DNA from 3 places in the Arthrobacter sp. DMZ02-1R genome. Region 2 is predicted to be linked to each of the others. Evidence: predicted binding sites of a transcription regulator. Region 2 holds the regulator's gene; each other region holds the start of a gene.

The links. Region 2 encodes Rex, which represses fermentation and respiration genes when NADH is low (regulators of the CRP and FNR family bind a similar motif). Its sites were predicted from a motif close to CTTGTGAANNNNTTCACAAG; they were not measured.
Region 1: AC3ANQ_RS09820 (glyceraldehyde-3-phosphate dehydrogenase) is a predicted target of Rex. The motif match lies at 2,068-2,087, and genes of this name have one in related genera.
Region 3: rhaI (L-rhamnose isomerase) is a predicted target of Rex. The motif match lies at 3,667-3,686, and genes of this name have one in related genera.

Annotation. Positions count from the first base shown of each region.
Region 1 is NZ_CM173230.1:1,998,212-2,003,858, forward strand. Features, by position in the region: gene AC3ANQ_RS09805 (zinc ribbon domain-containing protein) at 1-670, shown strand, start outside; gene AC3ANQ_RS09810 (YaaA family protein) at 810-1,574, opposite strand; RNA gene rnpB (RNase P RNA component class A) at 1,669-2,060, shown strand; gene AC3ANQ_RS09820 (glyceraldehyde-3-phosphate dehydrogenase) at 2,306-3,802, shown strand; gene AC3ANQ_RS09825 (hypothetical protein) at 3,890-4,099, shown strand; gene AC3ANQ_RS09830 (HNH endonuclease family protein) at 4,236-5,036, shown strand; gene AC3ANQ_RS09835 (acyltransferase domain-containing protein) at 5,020-5,647, opposite strand, start outside.
Region 2 is NZ_CM173230.1:816,256-821,902, reverse strand. Features, by position in the region: gene AC3ANQ_RS03845 (YceI family protein) at 1-122, shown strand, start outside; gene AC3ANQ_RS03840 (hypothetical protein) at 307-1,023, shown strand; gene AC3ANQ_RS03835 (hypothetical protein) at 1,271-2,083, shown strand; gene AC3ANQ_RS03830 (redox-sensing transcriptional repressor Rex) at 2,145-2,867, opposite strand; gene AC3ANQ_RS03825 (glutaredoxin family protein) at 2,919-3,173, opposite strand; gene AC3ANQ_RS03820 (HAD family hydrolase) at 3,317-4,135, shown strand; gene AC3ANQ_RS03815 (30S ribosomal protein bS22) at 4,425-4,523, opposite strand; gene AC3ANQ_RS03810 (helix-turn-helix domain-containing protein) at 4,697-4,909, opposite strand; gene AC3ANQ_RS03805 (3-deoxy-7-phosphoheptulonate synthase) at 5,068-5,647, opposite strand, start outside.
Region 3 is NZ_CM173230.1:4,229,070-4,234,716, reverse strand. Features, by position in the region: gene AC3ANQ_RS20140 (aldehyde dehydrogenase family protein) at 1-598, shown strand, start outside; gene AC3ANQ_RS20135 (hypothetical protein) at 889-1,722, opposite strand; gene AC3ANQ_RS20130 (methyltransferase) at 1,912-2,910, opposite strand; gene AC3ANQ_RS20125 (MarR family winged helix-turn-helix transcriptional regulator) at 3,090-3,563, shown strand; gene rhaI (L-rhamnose isomerase) at 3,805-4,971, shown strand; gene AC3ANQ_RS20115 (bifunctional aldolase/short-chain dehydrogenase) at 4,973-5,647, shown strand, end outside.

The DNA.
Region 1 (5,647 bases), 1.2 Mb from region 2:
ATCCTTGGCCAACCGCCGCCGCACTCTCGAGAGCGACCCCCGCATCACCGATCTTCAGGACGCCCTCAGTGTGGCCAACGGGGCACTCGGGACCGCGAAGCTCGCCGTCCACGACGCCGAAGCCGAGTTGAGGCGGGCGGAGACCGACGTCGAGCAAGTCGCTGGCCGCATTGAGCGGGACGAAGCCAGGCTGAACAGCGGCACCGGCCTCTCCAAGGATCTCGTTGCGTTGCAGAGCGATATCGCATCACTGAATAAGCGTCGCTCCGACCTTGAGGACGTCGAACTGGAAATCCTCGAACGCCTGGACGGACTGAGGGAGCGCCAAGTCGCCCAACAGCAGATCGTTGATGACATCCAAGGTTCCTTCTCCGGAATCCGTGCAGAGCTGGACGCCGCGATCGCCGAGATCGTCGCCGAGGAGACTGATGTGCGCGCGCAGCGGTCCGGTTTCGCCGAAAGGCTCGACGCCGGGATGCTGGCTATCTACGAAAAGACCCTCGCCAAGCGCGGCGTCGGGGCCGCCAGGCTGTTCCACGGCAAGTCCGAAGGCTCAGGGATGATGCTCAGCCCCGGCGATCTTGCCGAGGTCAAGGCCGCCGCCGAGGATGAGATTGTCTTCTGCCCCGATTCCGGCTGCATCCTGGTGCGCTCCGCCGAATGGAACTAGAGGGCTTCCCTGCGCCTGTTGCCTGGGCCCACGCCGCCAGGGTTCCCTGGCCGTGGGGCCCCATCGGCGAGGGTCCCTGCCTGAGCTTGCGAAGGCTGGGAGCCGGTGGGGACTTGCGAGGCGAGGGTGGCGGTGGGGATTAGTTGGGCAGGATGATGCTGAGGGTGTGCGGCTTGCGGGCCGTGCCTTCCGTTAATTCCGCGGTCCAGATTTCCGAAGTGGCCTTGAGCAGCAGTTCCGGGGTTGCCGGAGCCTTGCCTCGACGGCTCAGCAGATGCCGGGCCAGTTCGCCGCGGGTGTGCTTGGCGAAGTGGCTGACGACGGTGCGCTTGCCGTTCGTCTCGGAAAAGACGTTGACGGAGACGGTTTGCTCCGCGGGCGGAGCCCACGCCGCGGCGTAGGTGCTGGAACGGCAGTCCACCAGCAGCTCGCCCTCCACCCTGGAAGCAAGGGCCTGCGTGAGCTGCGGCTTCCAGAATGAGGCGAGGCGTCCGACGTCGGGCAATGCGGTTCCCATGGACAAGCGGTAGGCGGGCACGCGGTCGCCGAAGCCAATGGCACCCCACAGGGCGGACACCACGAGGATCGACTCCGCCGCTTTGCGGCGCTGCGCAGGCGTCAGGGTCTTGTACCCAAGAGCGTCGTAGAGAACTCCTGAATACACTTGGTGGGCGGGCGCGGCCGGTTCTTCGTGCAACCGGGTATTGCGTTCGACGTCGTCCTTCAACGACGCGCCCACGCCCAACAAGGTGAGGGCGTCCTCGTGCGCGCTGACCAAGCCCAGGGCGTCGAACACTTTGGCCCGGTAGCTGTTGAGTTCCGGAAAACTCAGGGACTCCCATTCGACGGCGGGGCCCTTGACAGCGGGGGTCTTGCCTTCGGAAGGCGGCAGGAGAATCAGCACTTGTCGATATTAGCGGTAATGCCGGGTGCACCTGTGTCGGGTCAGCACAGTCCGGCAGTGCAGAGGGCCCGACGCCGGTAGACTGTAGGGCGGATGGGTTGACCAGGCGGCCGCGCGCCACGTGAGTGGCTCGAGGAACGTCCGGGCTCCACAGGGCAGGGTGGTGGGTAACGCCCACTCGGGGTAACCCGCAGGCCAGTGCCACAGAGAACAGACCGCCGGCAGCTGTTTGTGCCTGCACAAGCCGCTAGCAGGTAAGGGTGAAACGGTGGTGTAAGAGACCACCAGCTCCCTGGGTGACCAGGGAGGCTAGGTAAACCCCACCCGGAGCAAGGCCAGACAGGGCACGATCGAGGGCTGCTCGCCCGAGTGTCCGGGTAGGCTGCTGGAGGGCGTCGGCAACGGCGTTCGTAGATGGATGGCCGCCACTCTTTCGCCGGCAACGGCGGGGGAGGACAGAACCCGGCGTATCGGTCAACCCATCCCTCAGCCGCGTGTGAGTGAATTCACGCGTCCCGGCTGCCAAAGCTTCCCGTGTCAGACCTTAGAATGGACACTGAACGTAGAAGTTCCACCGCCGGTTCTGCGTTCGCAGCCGGCGGTTTTTCTTTGCAACGTTCGAGGTGTCCGGGCAGACCGAAGTCCCGCCGATGCCAGTGCCGCAGGATTACTCCGGGCGGCCGCCATCTACGTACGAGGACGTATGTAGCTGACCCTAGGAAGGTAGTTCTGTGAGCCAGTCATCAGATTCTTGTCTTGATACGTGGATGGGCCGCGAAGCGCTGGCCGAGGCCATGATTCCGGTGATCGGCCGGCTGTACCGTGAAAACAACGTGGTCACGAGCATTCATGGGCGCAGCCTCATCAACAAGTCGTCGATGAACATCCTGAAAGCCCACCGGTTTGCGCGCCGGATGAGCAAGGACGAACTCCTGCTCGAGGAAACCGCGCCGCTGCTGAATACCCTTGCCGAGCTTGAACTCGGGGCCGCTGCGATCGACATCGCCCGCCTGAATGAGAAGTACAAGGCCGAGGCTCCGGGTGCGCCGCTGGAGGACTTCCTCCGCGCAGAACTCGCCGAGGTTGTTGGACGCCGCGGCGCGGACGACCGGACCAGCACCGACGTCGTCCTCTACGGATTCGGCCGCATCGGCCGGCTCCTGGCCCGCCTCCTGATCGAAAAGGCCGGTGGCGGCCACGGACTGCGCCTGCGCGCGATCGTGGTCCGCAAGGGCGCCGAGAATGACCTCGTCAAGCGGGCCAGCCTGTTGCGGCGCGACTCCGTGCACGGTTCCTTCGAAGGCACCATCCGCGTGGACGAGGCAGCCAACACCATCACGGCCAACGGCGTCCAGATCCAGGTAATCTACTCGGACAACCCCTCCACTGTTGACTACACGGCGTACGGCATCACGGATGCCCTGGTGGTCGACAACACGGGCCGCTGGCGCGACGCCGAAGGCCTCTCCCAGCACCTCCAGAGCAAGGGCGTCGCGCGCGTCCTGCTCACGGCCCCGGGCAAGGGCGATCTCAAGAACATCGTCCACGGCATCAACCACTCCTCCATCGAGGACTCTGACAAGATCGTGACCGCAGCCTCCTGCACCACGAACGCCATCACCCCGGTGCTGAAGGCACTCAACGACAAGTTCGGCGTCATCCACGGCCATGTGGAAACCGTTCACTCGTTCACGAACGACCAGAACCTGATCGACAACTTCCACAAGGGCGATCGCCGCGGACGTTCGGCCGCACTCAACATGGTCATCACCGAAACCGGCGCGGCCAAGGCCGTGGCAAAGGCCCTTCCGGAACTGCAGGGCACGCTGACCGGCAACGCGATCCGCGTTCCTACCCCGGATGTTTCGATGGCCATCCTGAACCTCAACCTGGAAACGGGAACCACGAAGGACGAGGTCAACAACTACCTTCGTGAGATGTCGCTGCACTCCGAGCTGCGGAAGCAGATCGACTTCATCGACTCTCCCGAGGTTGTCTCCACCGACTTCGTCGGCTCGCGCCGTGCCGGCATCGTGGACGGTCTGGCCACGATCGCCAATGACAAGAACCTCGTAGTGTACGTCTGGTACGACAACGAATTCGGCTACTCCTGCCAGGTAGTGCGCGTCATGGAAGAAATGGCCGGCGTGAACCCGCCGTCGTTCCCAGCGCGCAGCGTCGCCGTTGAGGTGGAGCCCAACAAGTCGTTGGAGCCCGCCGTCGTCTAGCAGCTTCCGGTCTAGGCCAGAAAAGACACACAGGGTTTCCCGGCTGATGCGCTGGTATCAGCCGGGAAACCTGACCAGAATGGACGCATGGAACGCGAAAAGATTCTGGAACATGACACAACCCTGGAACACGCACTGGACGTGGCGCGCGCCAACTTCAAGGAAGCCCAGCGCCTGCTCGACGAAGCCAAGGTGGCATTCGCGGCGGGGGATATCGCCGAGGACCGCGTTGTCCAACTGGAGTCACTTCTTCAGCTCGCGGCCGAGGACCTGAAACGGGTCACCAGGGAGCAATAACCGACTGCTCGTGTTGCCTGCGCTGAGATTGTTCCGAGGCAGTGACTTGTCCTCCACACTGTGGATATCGGGGCCGGTGGTCGGTGCCCTGACCTAGTCTCAAGGGACGTATTCCTCCTCGAAAGGAACCCATCCCTTGAGCGCCACTTGGGCTGCATATCGACGTGCCCGCCGCCAGTCCCGTCAGGCCTGGGTGCTGCTGATTGTCTTGATCGCGGGTGCACTTGGCGGCGTTGCATGGTTCTTCACCGATGGCCAGTTCGCCGTTGCTGAGTCTCCGGGGAATGGACCCACGGAAGCGCCCGTCGTCGACCCTTCCTGGATGAAGCCGGTGGAACCCGTACAGCCAGTCCCCGTCGATTCAGCCGTCGATGCGCTGGAGACGCTGCCCGTGAAGGGGCGTGCCGTCAAAGACAACTACGACCGCAGCGAATTCGGCCAGGCATGGCTCGACGTCGACCGGAACGGTTGCGATACCCGGAACGACATCCTGAGGCGAGATCTTACTGCAGTGGAGTTCACTGCAGGCTCCAAATGCAGGGTTGCATCCGGAGAGCTCCGCGAGCCCTACGTCGGGCAGGACATCCATTTCCGCAGGGGATCCGAAAGCAGCTCGGCCGTGCAGATCGACCATGTGGTCGCCCTCGGCGACGCCTGGCAGAAGGGTGCCCAACAGCTCACTGCGAAGCAACGTCAAAGCCTCGCCAATGATCCCCTTAACCTCATTGCTGTCGACGGCGCCGCCAACGTGAAGAAGAGTGCCAGCGACGCCGCAAGCTGGCTACCGGCGAACAAGGGCTTTCGTTGCCATTACGTGGCCCGGCAGATCTCCGTGAAGGCGGCGTACCGGCTCTGGGTCACCCAAGCCGAGAAAGACGCCATGAAGCGCGTCCTGGACTCGTGCCCGGGCCAGCAGACCATCAGGGCGATGGAGTAGCGGCATGGTTCCCGGGCGGCGGAGGAAGCACCAAGCGGCCGTGGCCAAGTTGCCAGACCCCGCCGTCGTCGATCCTCTCCAGGACCACGCGCTGGAGCGAGGTCTCGCGGGGCAGCCCGGCAAGGCTTTCCATGTCCCGGTGCCGGAAGGTGAAGTAGACGGCGTCGCTCGGGGCATCAGAACAGCGGTCCAGGGTGAACCGGCGGGCAAATGCGGCGATGTTGCTATCCGGCAGTTTGCGGGCAAGATAGGGGTCCAGCATCCAGGAGTCGCAGCTCGCGACGGCAACGGCCTTGTCCGGGAAGTAGCGGTCAAAGAACTCCCGGGCGTGGTTGAAACTCGCGTCCACGAGGGCAGGGGAGAGGCCTCCATCCTCGGGAATATGAACGCCAAGCATCCACTGATCGTCTGCATCGGTGTGATCTGCCGTGTTGTTGCGGACAAGGTGGAACTGCAAGCGGCCGATCCGGAAGATGTTTCCCGCCATGTGCAGCGTTAGCCAGGCCCACGTGTCCAGGCCGAAGCGTCCGTGAACCCGTCGGTTGATGCGAAGGTTCAGTCCCACGTCGGCGAGGATCGCGGCCGAAGATTCCCGCGGGATGCCGAGGGAA
Region 2 (5,647 bases):
CCACCATCAGCCGCAAAGACTTCGGCCTGACCTGGAACGCCGTGCTCGAGGCCGGCGGCGTGCTGGTCAGCGACAAGGTTGTCATCAACCTCGAACTGGCTTTCATCGCACCTGCCGCCTAATCCACCCGGCTCCTGGCCTGAATGGCGCCTTCGGAGCTGCACGCGATCCATCGTGCAGCCCCGGAGGCGCCATTTCGTTACTCGCGGTGTCACCCGCCTATTGTTCGGGAAAAACCCGATACTTAGCGGCGAATTGGCTAAGAATTTCCTATGAATCCTTAAACCCCAGGTCTAAAGTGATGCCATGAGTAACCCAAACGAAGCTCCTCAGCCTCAGCAGCCCGGTGCCCAGCCATCGCAGCCCGGAGCTCAGCCTCAGCAGCCCGGCACCGTCCCTCCTGCGGGTTACCAGCCTCCGCAGGGATACCCAGCACCCCCTTCCTACCAAGCGCCCCCGTCCTACCAGCAACCAGCCCCCGGTTACGAGCAGCCAGCCCCCGGCACCCCTCCGACGGGCCAACCCGGGCACAGCGAAGGTTTCCACTTCGAGATGCCCACTGACGGTCCAAAGAACTTCAACGATATCCTGCCCAAGGGCGGTTTTTCCGGCATGTTCAATGTCACTGGAATGCCCATCGAGCTGAAGGTCTCGTACTGGATCTGGCTTATTGGCGGGCTCCTGGGCCTCCTGGGTGGCCTGCTCGGCCTCTTTGGCTCCGTGGTGCTTTTCGCGCTGGCGCCGGGACTCGCCGTCGTCGTCCTCCTTTTGGTACTGGTCGCGCTGGTTGTCGCGGCCGCCCAGATCGTCTTCGCGATGAAGATGAAGGAAGGCAAGGAGTGGGCCCGCCTCGCGCTGACCGTCATCGCGGGTATCTCCCTGATTCTCTCGATCGTGGGAGGAGCCATGGCCAATGGACAGAGCAACAACTGGTTCAGCTTCGTCATCAGCCTTGTGGCAACCATCCTGATGTGGCTGCCCAATTCGCAGGCATGGTTCAAGTCAGTGAAGAGCACCGTTTAGCCACACGCCTCTAAAGCCGGTTTTTCGAGCCGAAGGCCGCGGCAGGTTCCCGGGGGACCCCGCGGCCTTCCCTTTGCCCGGCACCATTCACACGCGGGAGATCCGCGGAACCTAGTCCGGGCAGAATTCTTGCGGTGAATCATCCCGAGCACTGTTCTGCCGGGGTACGGTGGAATTAAGCCAAGCTGGGGGCAGGGGCACGTTGCACCCGGCAGCCGTATCTGCAGTCGACACGCAAAGGAATGCCATGAGCACCCCTCCGTATCCGCCATCCACTCCGGGCGAAAACCCCACACCTGAGCAGCCGCAGTACGGCCAGCAAGCTCCCCAACCGGGCCAGCAGCCGCAGTACGGCCAGCCCTCCGCACCCCAGTACGGCCAGCAGGCTCCCCAGTACGGCCAGCAAGCTCCGCAGCCCGGGCAGCAGCCCCAGTACGGGCAGTCCCCCGTCCCGCAGTACGGTCAGCAAACTCCGCAGCCGGGGCAGCAGCCCCAGTACGGCCAGTCCTCCGTCCCGCAATACGGGCAGAGCGGACCCGTCACGTGGCCCAGCCAGCAACCCGCTGGGACGTCCGGTGTCCCGCAACTGGTGAACACTGCGTTCTTGATGATCGTCTCCGCTGGCGTCCTCTCTTTCGTCAGCGCACTGGTTCTCGCATTCACCGGCGGAGACACCTTTACGGCCATGATGCAGCAGTCCGCTGCCCAGCAGGGCCAGCGGCTTCCCGCCGGCGCTCTGCAAAGCATGCACGGCGCCATCATCGTTGGAGCCATCATCGGTGGCCTGATATCGCTGGGTCTTTACGCGCTTGTCGCATTCCCGGTCCGTAAGGGTAAGAACTGGGCCCGGATCTTGGGAACCGTCTTCGCGGCGATTTCGCTCTTTAGCCTTCTTGGTGGGTCATTCACGTTCGGCCTGCTTTACGGATTGATCCAGAGCATCACGATCCTCTTGGGCATCGCCGCGATGGTGCTGTTGTATTTGCCGGGCTCGGCACCATATTTCCGGAAAGCACAGCCTTTCGCGAACCCCTACAACCAGGCGCCGTACGGCCGCTAGGCCATTCGGCCCCTAGGGGCACGCCGCGACGAACACTAACGGGCGCAGACCCGGCCTTGGCCTAAAGGGCCTGGCCTGGGGTCTGTGCCCGTTGTGCGTGATACGCGAGAATCTGCAACTCGGTGGCCATGTCCACCTTGCGTAGATTCACGTACGGCGGAACCTGCAGCAGCACAGGAGCAAAGCTGAGGATGCTGCGGATCCCCGCGCTGATCACGCGGTCGCAGACGTCCTGTGCCACCGCGGCCGGGAGTGCCAGGACAACCATGTTGGTGCCGGTCCTCTTAAGGACCGTTTCAAGATTCGCGGCATCGCTGACCCGCAGCCAGCCGACTTCGTTCCCGATGACCATGGGATCGGCGTCGAGGATCGCCACCACGTCGAAACCGCGCGACTCGAATCCGCCGTACCGTGCCAAGGCCTTGCCAAGGTTGCCGGCACCCACAATCGCCACTTTCCAATCGTGGGTCAGGCCCAATGCCGCAGCAATGTGGCGGCTCAGATACTGCACCTCGTATCCCACGCCACGCGTTCCGTAGGAGCCAACGTAGGAGAGGTCCTTGCGCAGGGTGGAAGAACTGACTCCCGACGCCTCGGCCAGCGCCTCGGAAGAAACCCGTTCCACGCCTTCGCCCAGCAGGGAGTTCAGTGCGCGGAGGTAAAGCGTCATCCGGGCCACGGCCGCAGGTGGTATCTGCTTCGCGGCAGAGTCCTTGTCCCCAGGCACAGCGTCCCCGGGTAGAGCTTCGGCGGACGGTTCCAGCGCAGTCACGTTCTTCTCCATTGCGTCGCTTTGTTTTCCCACTCTATTGCCAACAAAGCATTGGACGCATGTTCAGGCAGCCAAGGCCTTCTTCAGGACCCGCACCAACCTCGCCTCATCGATTTTCCAGAAATCCCGCTGTATTCCGTCCACGAATACCACTGGGATCTCCTCGGCATAGCGTTCGCGGAGTGTCGGGTCTGTATCGATCGACTGCTCAGTCCATGCAAGCCCCAGGCTTGAGGTCACGCGTTCGACGGCGTCACGCGCCGCGGCGCACAGGTGGCAGTCAGCTTTGGTGAGGAGTACGACGTCGGGATTCGGCATGGTTCAACGGTATCGCGTTGGCGTGGACACAGCCTGAAAACAGCCCTCAACCCAACGTCACGCAGCCCAAAGAACGCTCGACGCGGAACCGCAGGGCACCCTACCGAACGGCACGGAGCCGGGCGATTGACTAGACTCATGGCATGCCCGTCGAGAAGAACGCTGTTGTGGCCATCGCGCCGGCCGCAACGCACCAACACGGCGAAGCTGCATTCTTCGACGTCGACAACACCCTTATGAAGGGCGCCAGCCTCTTCCACGTCGCGCGGAAGATGTACGAACGTAAGGCGTTCACCCTCTCCCAAGCCGCGGGATTCGCCTGGAAGCAGTTCAAGTTTGTCCTGCGGGGCGAAAACATGGAGGACGTCCATTCAGTCCGGGATTCCGCACTGATCCTCGCGGCAGGCATCACGGTTTCCGATATCCGGGAGCTGGGCGAAGAAGTCTACGACGAGATGATCGAGTCCCGGATCTGGCCCGGTACCAAGGCCTTGGCGGAACAGCATCTGCGCGTTGGCCGGAAGGTCTGGCTAGTGACCGCCACCCCCATCGAAGTCGCCACCGTCATTTCCACCCGGCTGGGGCTGACAGGCGCCTTGGGCACCGTGGGCGAGGTTGAGGATGGCGCCTACACCGGGCGCCTGGTGGGCGAAATCCTCCATGGACCGGCCAAGGCCGTGGCCGTGCAGCGCGTTGCTGACGAAGAAGGCCTGGATTTGAACCGATGCTGGGCGTACAGCGATTCACATAACGACATCCCGCTGCTCACTTTGGTGGGCCACCCCGTGTGCATCAATCCCGACGCCAGGCTGCGGCGCCATGCCCGGGAGAACAATTGGCCCGTCTATGACTTCCGTTCCGGCCGCCGGGCAGCCACGCTCGGCCTCAAAGCTGCGACCGTCGGAGGGGCCGTGTACGGCCTCTGGCGGGGCTTCTCCAAGTTCCGCAGCCCCAGGGCCTAGAGCACGACGACGCTCGCTCACTTCCGACCACCTAGCCGGTCATCCTCGCTCACTTCTGTGCCGGTTTTGGCCGATCCTCCTGCAGATCTTTCGGCGAAATGGTGAACCCTCCTGCACTCGATATGAACCGGGCGACTCGATGTGAAGGAGGGTTCCACTATTCGGCCCCATAAGTGAGCGAGCGTCATCGAAACAAGCTACAAACGTGAGCGAGCGTCATCGGGGGGATCAACGCAAAAATGCCCGCAACCTCGAAAGGCAACGGGCATTCACGCTGTAGGAAGTGTCTCTACTTCTTGTTGCGGCGCTGGTGGCGGGTCTTGCGAAGCAGCTTGCGGTGCTTCTTCTTGGCCATACGCTTGCGGCGCTTCTTAATAACTGAACCCACGTAAGTTCCTTACCAAACTAGATTGAGATTCTGTCTGCTGGGTGAGGTCCTTGAACTGAGCAACAGACTTTTACAACTGACAGATTCTTACAATGACGTAAAACGTTCCTTAACAGGGTACCGCCTATCGGGGGCACCCAATGACCGCTGGCCCTAAGGGAACCAAGCCAGTCTCAAGCGGTCTCCGAGCGTCCGTCGACGACCGCACCTTTGAGGTACTGGTTCACTGCTTCTTCGGGGACACGGAATGAACGCCCAAAACGGACGGCTGGCATTTCTCCCGAATGGACCAGGCGGTACACGGTCATTTTGGAAACTCGGAGGACTTCGGCAACTTCGGCCACTGTCATGAAACGCGCGTTCGAGAAGTTAGTCTCTGCGGACATTTCCCCATATTCCTTTGCTCTCAGCGGTTAGCGGCGAACCCCAGCATTCATTACCTGGTGTGCCGATGCTGAGCCATCAAACAACCATGTGCTAGATACTCTAGAGGCTGCTGGTACCAAAGTGAAAGTGTTTCGGCTAACTGTGGGCATGGTTTTCGCTAGTCTGCGGCTGCCACACGACGCTTGCGTGCCGAGGCCGCCAACTGGTCCAGGACGGACACTGTGACGTCCCATTCCATGCAGGCGTCGGTAACGCTCTGGCCGTACACCAAGTCCTGTTCCCCAGCCAGCTGCCGCTCCACATCCAGGTTCTGCGCCCCACCTACGAGGAAGCTTTCCAGCATCACCCCGGCGATCGGCGAAGCCGCGTTGTCCTCCAGCTGGCCGCCGATCTCCAGTGCAACCTCGGCCTGCCGGTGGTGGTTCTTGCCGCTGTTGGCGTGGCTCGCGTCAACGATCAGCCGGGGATTCAGTCCCTTGGCCGAGAGCTTCCCCGAGGCATCGGCGACGTCGGCGGCGGAGTAGTTCGGGCCCTTGCGGCCACCGCGCAGGATCACATGGGTGTCCGGGTTGCCCGAGGTCGCCACGAGGGCGGCGCGGCCATCGCCGTCGATCCCCAAGAATGCCTGCGGTGCGGCAGACGCACCGCAAGCGTCGATCGCTACCTGGAGGTCGCCGTCGGTCCCGTTCTTGAAGCCGATCGGCATGGAGAGTCCGGAGGCGAGTTGGCGGTGGATC
Region 3 (5,647 bases), 1.5 Mb from region 2:
CGCCGCCTACAGCCGCTTCTACGTCAATAAAACGCGCGAAGCCGAGTTTGTTGAAAAGATCGCTGCAGGAATGGACGGGCTGACTCTGGGCTCGGGCCTCGACGCCAGCACCCAGCTCGGACCGCTGGTCTCCGCCGAACACCTGGCACACGTGGAACGGCTCGTGGCCACAGGCGTTCCGCAAGGTGCCGAACTCATCACGGGCGGCAGGAGGGCCGCGGAAACCGGTTACTTCTTCCAGCCCACGGTCTTCGCCGGCGTCAAGGACACTATGACCATCGCCACGGATGAGATTTTCGGACCGGTCCTGTCCATCATGGCCTACGATGACGACGACGAGCTGCAGGAACTCATCAATCGCGCGAACGACACCGACTATGGTCTTGCCGCCACGGTTTGGACGAAGGACCTCGGCGCCGCCCATCGACTCGCCAGTGGTATCCGGGCCGGAGCCATCTTTGTCAACATGCCTCCCATCCCGGACATGGCAGCACCCTGGGGTGGCTTCAAGTCGAGTGGATGGGGCCGTGAAATGGGTCCATACTCGATCGACGCCTACACCGAAGTCAAAGGCGTCTGGATGCACTACGGAGCCTGAGGGCAATGACAATCCAAGGCGCCCGCCTCCCTGACGTTATTCTTGGGGTTTCGCTCCGGTTGATGAAAGAAGGAGAGCGTCCATGAAGATCCGGGCCCCACGACTGGATGTGAGTGGCGTTGTCCTTGTCTGGGCCCTGATATTCGGGCTTTGGCAACCTTTTGTATGGTGGCGGGGGATTTTCGCTGCCGTATGTTTGATCGTTGCTCTATGGGGCATTGTTGGTTGGTACCGGCGTCGTTCTGCGCGGGGGCGGAAGTAATCCGGCAACTCAGTCCCGCGCGTTGTCTTCATTCGATGGCGTGAATGTCCTTGACCGTTGAGAGGAACACCAGCCTGAGGCGGCTATCGCCTGGCTTGTAGAAGAGTGCTTCTTGTCTTCCGTTGGTCTTTAGGCAGAAGGTGACCTTGTCCCGAGCTCCGGGAGTGTTGGGCCAAGGGGCGAGGTCGAGTCCCGGCGTGAGGCAAAAGTTCCGCGGCTGTCCGGCTACGTCTGTGGCCTCGAGCCTCAGCCGGGATCCGTATCGAGTCGTTTCGCGCTTCCTGACGATGGCTGTCACTTGCTGCCACGGGACGTCTCCGACGGCTAGTGAGCGAACCCGGCGGTAGGTTACAACAGACCAGCGCAAGTAGAGGCCGGCCGCGATAATTCCCAAGGCCGCCGCCACGGACATTGGCCATGGCTGGCTCCAGCTGCCGGCGTCGTGTCCGACGATCGTGAGGAAATCATTCGGGCTGTCGGGATAGACGTTCAGGGTCACGGACGACCCCGGGCCGGGAATGCCCACACACTTCGTGTTTGTATCGACCGTGCCGTGCTGTCCCTGACCGTTCAGTGCGAAATCAACGTCCACAACACAATGGTCGGACCTGTTGCGGAACTCATTCTGGGCTGCGACGACCCCGGGCACGTGGACGCTCGTGTAGGAGACCCTGATCAAGGTTCCGACGCCGTAGACAGAACCCATCACCATCGCGGCGAAAATAAGCAGCGCCGCCGTCCTCCACAGCAGAAGCCTGGAGCGAGGCCAGCTGCGTTGCCAACCCGGGAACACGATGTCCGGTGAAACGTTTGTCGAGCGCAGTCGTAAACCTTCCGGCAGGCTGACGGAATGGGAAGGCATCTGTGATGACCCTGCTGACACGTACTCTCCCCAAAAAGCTGATCTGATCGGTCTGTACAACGTACCGCGATACCGGACGGGCGGTGCGCCGCGGGCTCCTGAAGTCGAGGCCACGACGCAACTGTCAAAGCACATCAGTACGGATGTCTGAGCTTCAGCTACGGCGTTGTTGAGCTGTCGTCCCGAGATCTAGCCCCACTCCAGTAGATCCGTGGGTATCTCCGTCTTGGCCGCCGGCCTTGTCGGCGCGATCCATTCGCCCGGGTAATTCCCTGCCGGCTCTGGCGGCGCATGGCTGCCGACTGTGCAGCTCATGATCTCGACCCACTTGCGGTGAGGGATCCAGCAGCGCACCGTGTCGCGGTATTGCTGGAATTCTTCGCCGAACCGTTCCTCGAGGTCTGATTCCTCGAGCGGCCTGATGGCGTAGTTCCACAGCAACGAGCCAATGACGGCGTAGGCGACCACGAGCCATGACTGCAGGATGACACCGATTGCGGCGCCCTGAAGTATGCCCGCGGCCGCCATTGGATTACGAATCCAGCGATACGGGCCTGCGATGACCAGACGGTTGGGCATCGCCGATGGCAGCGGCGTGCCATCTCCCAGCGTCGACATCACTACTGCCGACGAGATGCCAAGGGCGCTGGCCAGTACGAGAACCGCGACGCCGACAGGACCTGCAAACGATGGAAACGGGAGCGCCACTGCCCAGCGCTGTTCGAGAATCGTTATGGCAAACGGAATCACCGCCAGGAAGAAACCCCAGAAGAGGACGATTTGCCCGAAGGTTGAAGCCACGTGGGCTGCAGTGGTCGGCCGGACGACGGCGGGACGGAATGCGAACGGACCGCGGAGGATCCACATAGTCGGTACGCGCCCCAGCAAGACGAGACAGAGCGCGATCAGTGAACCCGCGGTGGCAGCACCCATGCTTAGCACGCCCCAGCCCGCTTCGGTTGTGATTGTGGCGTATGCCGTCAGCGCGACGGCGACGACGCCCGTCCAGCCAGTAGTCACTGCCGCGGCGGCCTTAACGCCAAATGCCGCCACGACCGAGGCCGCGACGAACAACGGAATGTCAAAGACAGCGACCGCGACCGGGTCGAGGTTACCGAGGGTCGCCTCCCGCACCACGGGCGACACGAAAACCGCGGCCCACCAGGAGAAACCGGCAGCCGCCTGCATGGCGAAATAAGCCCGACCCCACCGAACCAAGCGCGTCACTGACCCACCCTAAACATTAGTAGTCCCTGTCGAAGTCAATTTTGGCCTCAGCCTACCGAATTCGACCGCGACGTCTGTCAACGAGCGGAATGCCACGCACCGCCCCCACCCCAAAAAATCCCCGGACCTACAATGGAGACATGCCGGACATTGAGCGGTGGCCCACCGGGCGCCTGTTGTCTACTGCGGCCCGGCTGGTGGAGCACGCCTGGGATGAAAACCTCAGGTCGATCGGCCTTACCCATGCTGGCGTCATAGCGATGGAAGTCCTTGCAGCCACAGGTCCCATCACCCAGACCAGGCTGGCTCAGATTGTGCGGGTGCAGGCCCAGACCATGGGCCAGACCCTCAATAGACTCGAAGCCCACGGCTACATCACGCGCCAACGCAGTTCCGAGGACCGAAGGATGCACGTCGTGTCACTGACCGACACCGGCATGGATGCGCTGGAGCGGGCTGCCGAATCGGAGCAGCAAGTCCTCGCCCAAGTGTCCATCGATACCTCGATGTTCAGGCAAGAGTTGAAAGTACTCGTGCGCGAGCTGGCAGTCCGCCAAGCACCCGCGGGCGTCACTGCCGGCGTCCCCTACGCCCCCGCGCGGGGCGAAGACTAATCGCGCAGTGAATGGGAAACGTCGACGGCGGCCCGCCCACCGCGCGCTGTCCCCTCACCGCGAGCGGCCAATTCGTCCAAGACCGCGTCGTACCAGGACTTGACTCTTGACAACCTTCTCAAGGACCGCGTAGCTTGAATCGTATCAATGAAACGATTCAAACAATCAAAAATACATTGATCTGAGGCCCGAGACTCCCGGGCTTCACGCTGGACAACACGGAATGCGAGAACCAACCATCATGAAAGACGTAGCAACGGCGCTGGGCCGGTTGGAAGAGCTGGCCATCGAAGTTCCCTCGTGGGCCTACGGCAACTCCGGCACACGCTTCAAGGTGTTCGGCACGCCCGGCACGCCGCGGACCATCCAGGAGAAGCTCGCGGACGCCGCGAAGGTCCACGAACTGACGGGCCTCTCACCGACGGTGGCCCTGCACATCCCTTGGGACAAAGTGGATGACTACGCTGCCCTCCGTGATTACGCTGCCAGCCTCGGCGTCGGACTGGGGACCATCAACTCCAATACGTTCCAGGACGACGAATACAAGTACGGCTCCCTGACGTCCTCGGACGCATCGGTGCGCCGCCGGGCGATCGACCACCACCTGGAATGCATCGACATCATGCACGCCACGGGCTCCCGGGACCTGAAGATCTGGCTGGCAGACGGCACCAACTATCCGGGCCAGGATGACATGCGCGGCCGCCAGGACCGCCTGGCCGAATCCCTGCAGGAGATCTACGCGGGACTTGGCGAGAACCAGCGTCTGGTGCTGGAGTACAAGTTCTTCGAGCCGGCTTTCTACCACACCGACGTTCCGGACTGGGGTACCTCTTACGCGCAGACCCTTGCCCTGGGGGAGAAGGCCTTTGTCTGCCTGGACACCGGCCACCATGCCCCGGGCACCAACATCGAGTTCATCGTCATGCAGTTGTTGCGCCTGGGCAAGCTGGGCTCCTTCGACTTCAATTCGCGTTTCTATGCCGACGACGACCTGATCGTCGGTGCCGCGGATCCGTTCCAGTTGTTCCGCATCATGCACGAGGTCATCCGCGGCGGCGGCTTCGGTAAAGAGTCCGGCGTCGCCCTGATGCTGGACCAGTGCCACAACATGGAGGAGAAGATCCCGGGCCAGATCCGCTCCGTGCTCAACGTCCAGGAAATGACAGCCCGCGCACTGCTCATCGACGGCGCTGCGCTCACCGAAGCGCAGCGCGAGGGTGATGTCCTGGCCGCCAACGGCATCTTCAACGATGCCTTCTATACCGATGTCCGGCCTGTCCTGGCGGAGTGGCGTGAATCCCGCGGCCTGCCCGCGGACCCGCTGACCGCGTTCAAGGCCAGTGGCTACCAGAAGAAGATCAACGAGGACCGCGTGGGCGGCCAGCAAGCCGGATGGGGCGCTTAGCATGAACATGCAGAACACAGACAACAAGACTGTTGAAGAACTGATCACCCGCTCCAACCGCCTGGGCGCGGACAAGCGGAACACCAACTTCGCCGGAGGGAACACCTCCGCGAAGGGCACGGAAAAGGACCCGGTCACCGGCGAGGACGTCGAGCTCCTGTGGGTCAAAGGCTCAGGCGGCGACCTGGGAACCCTGAAGGCCGAAAACCTGGCTGTTTTGCGCCTGGACCGGCTGCAGGCACTCAAGGCTGTTTACCCCGGCGTCGAGCGTGAAGACGAAATGGTGGCCGCGTTCGATTACTGCCTGTTCGGCAAGGGCGGCGCCGCGCCGTCAATCGACACCGCGATGCACGGACTCGTCAACGCCGCGCACGTGGACCACCTGCACCCGGACTCGGGCATCGCGATTGCGACGGCGGTAGACGGGGAAGCGCTGACCTCCAAGATCTTCGGCGAGAAGGTCGTGTGGGTTCCCTGGCGCCGCCCCGGCTTCCAGCTGGGACTGGACATTGCAGCGATCAAGGAAGCCAACCCGCAGGCCATCGGCACCATCCTGGGCGGCCACGGCATCACCGCCTGGGGAGCCACGAGCGAGGAAGCCGAAGCCAACTCCCTGTGGATAATCGAGCAGGCCGAACACTACATCGCCCAGAACGGCAAGGCCGAACCCTTCGGC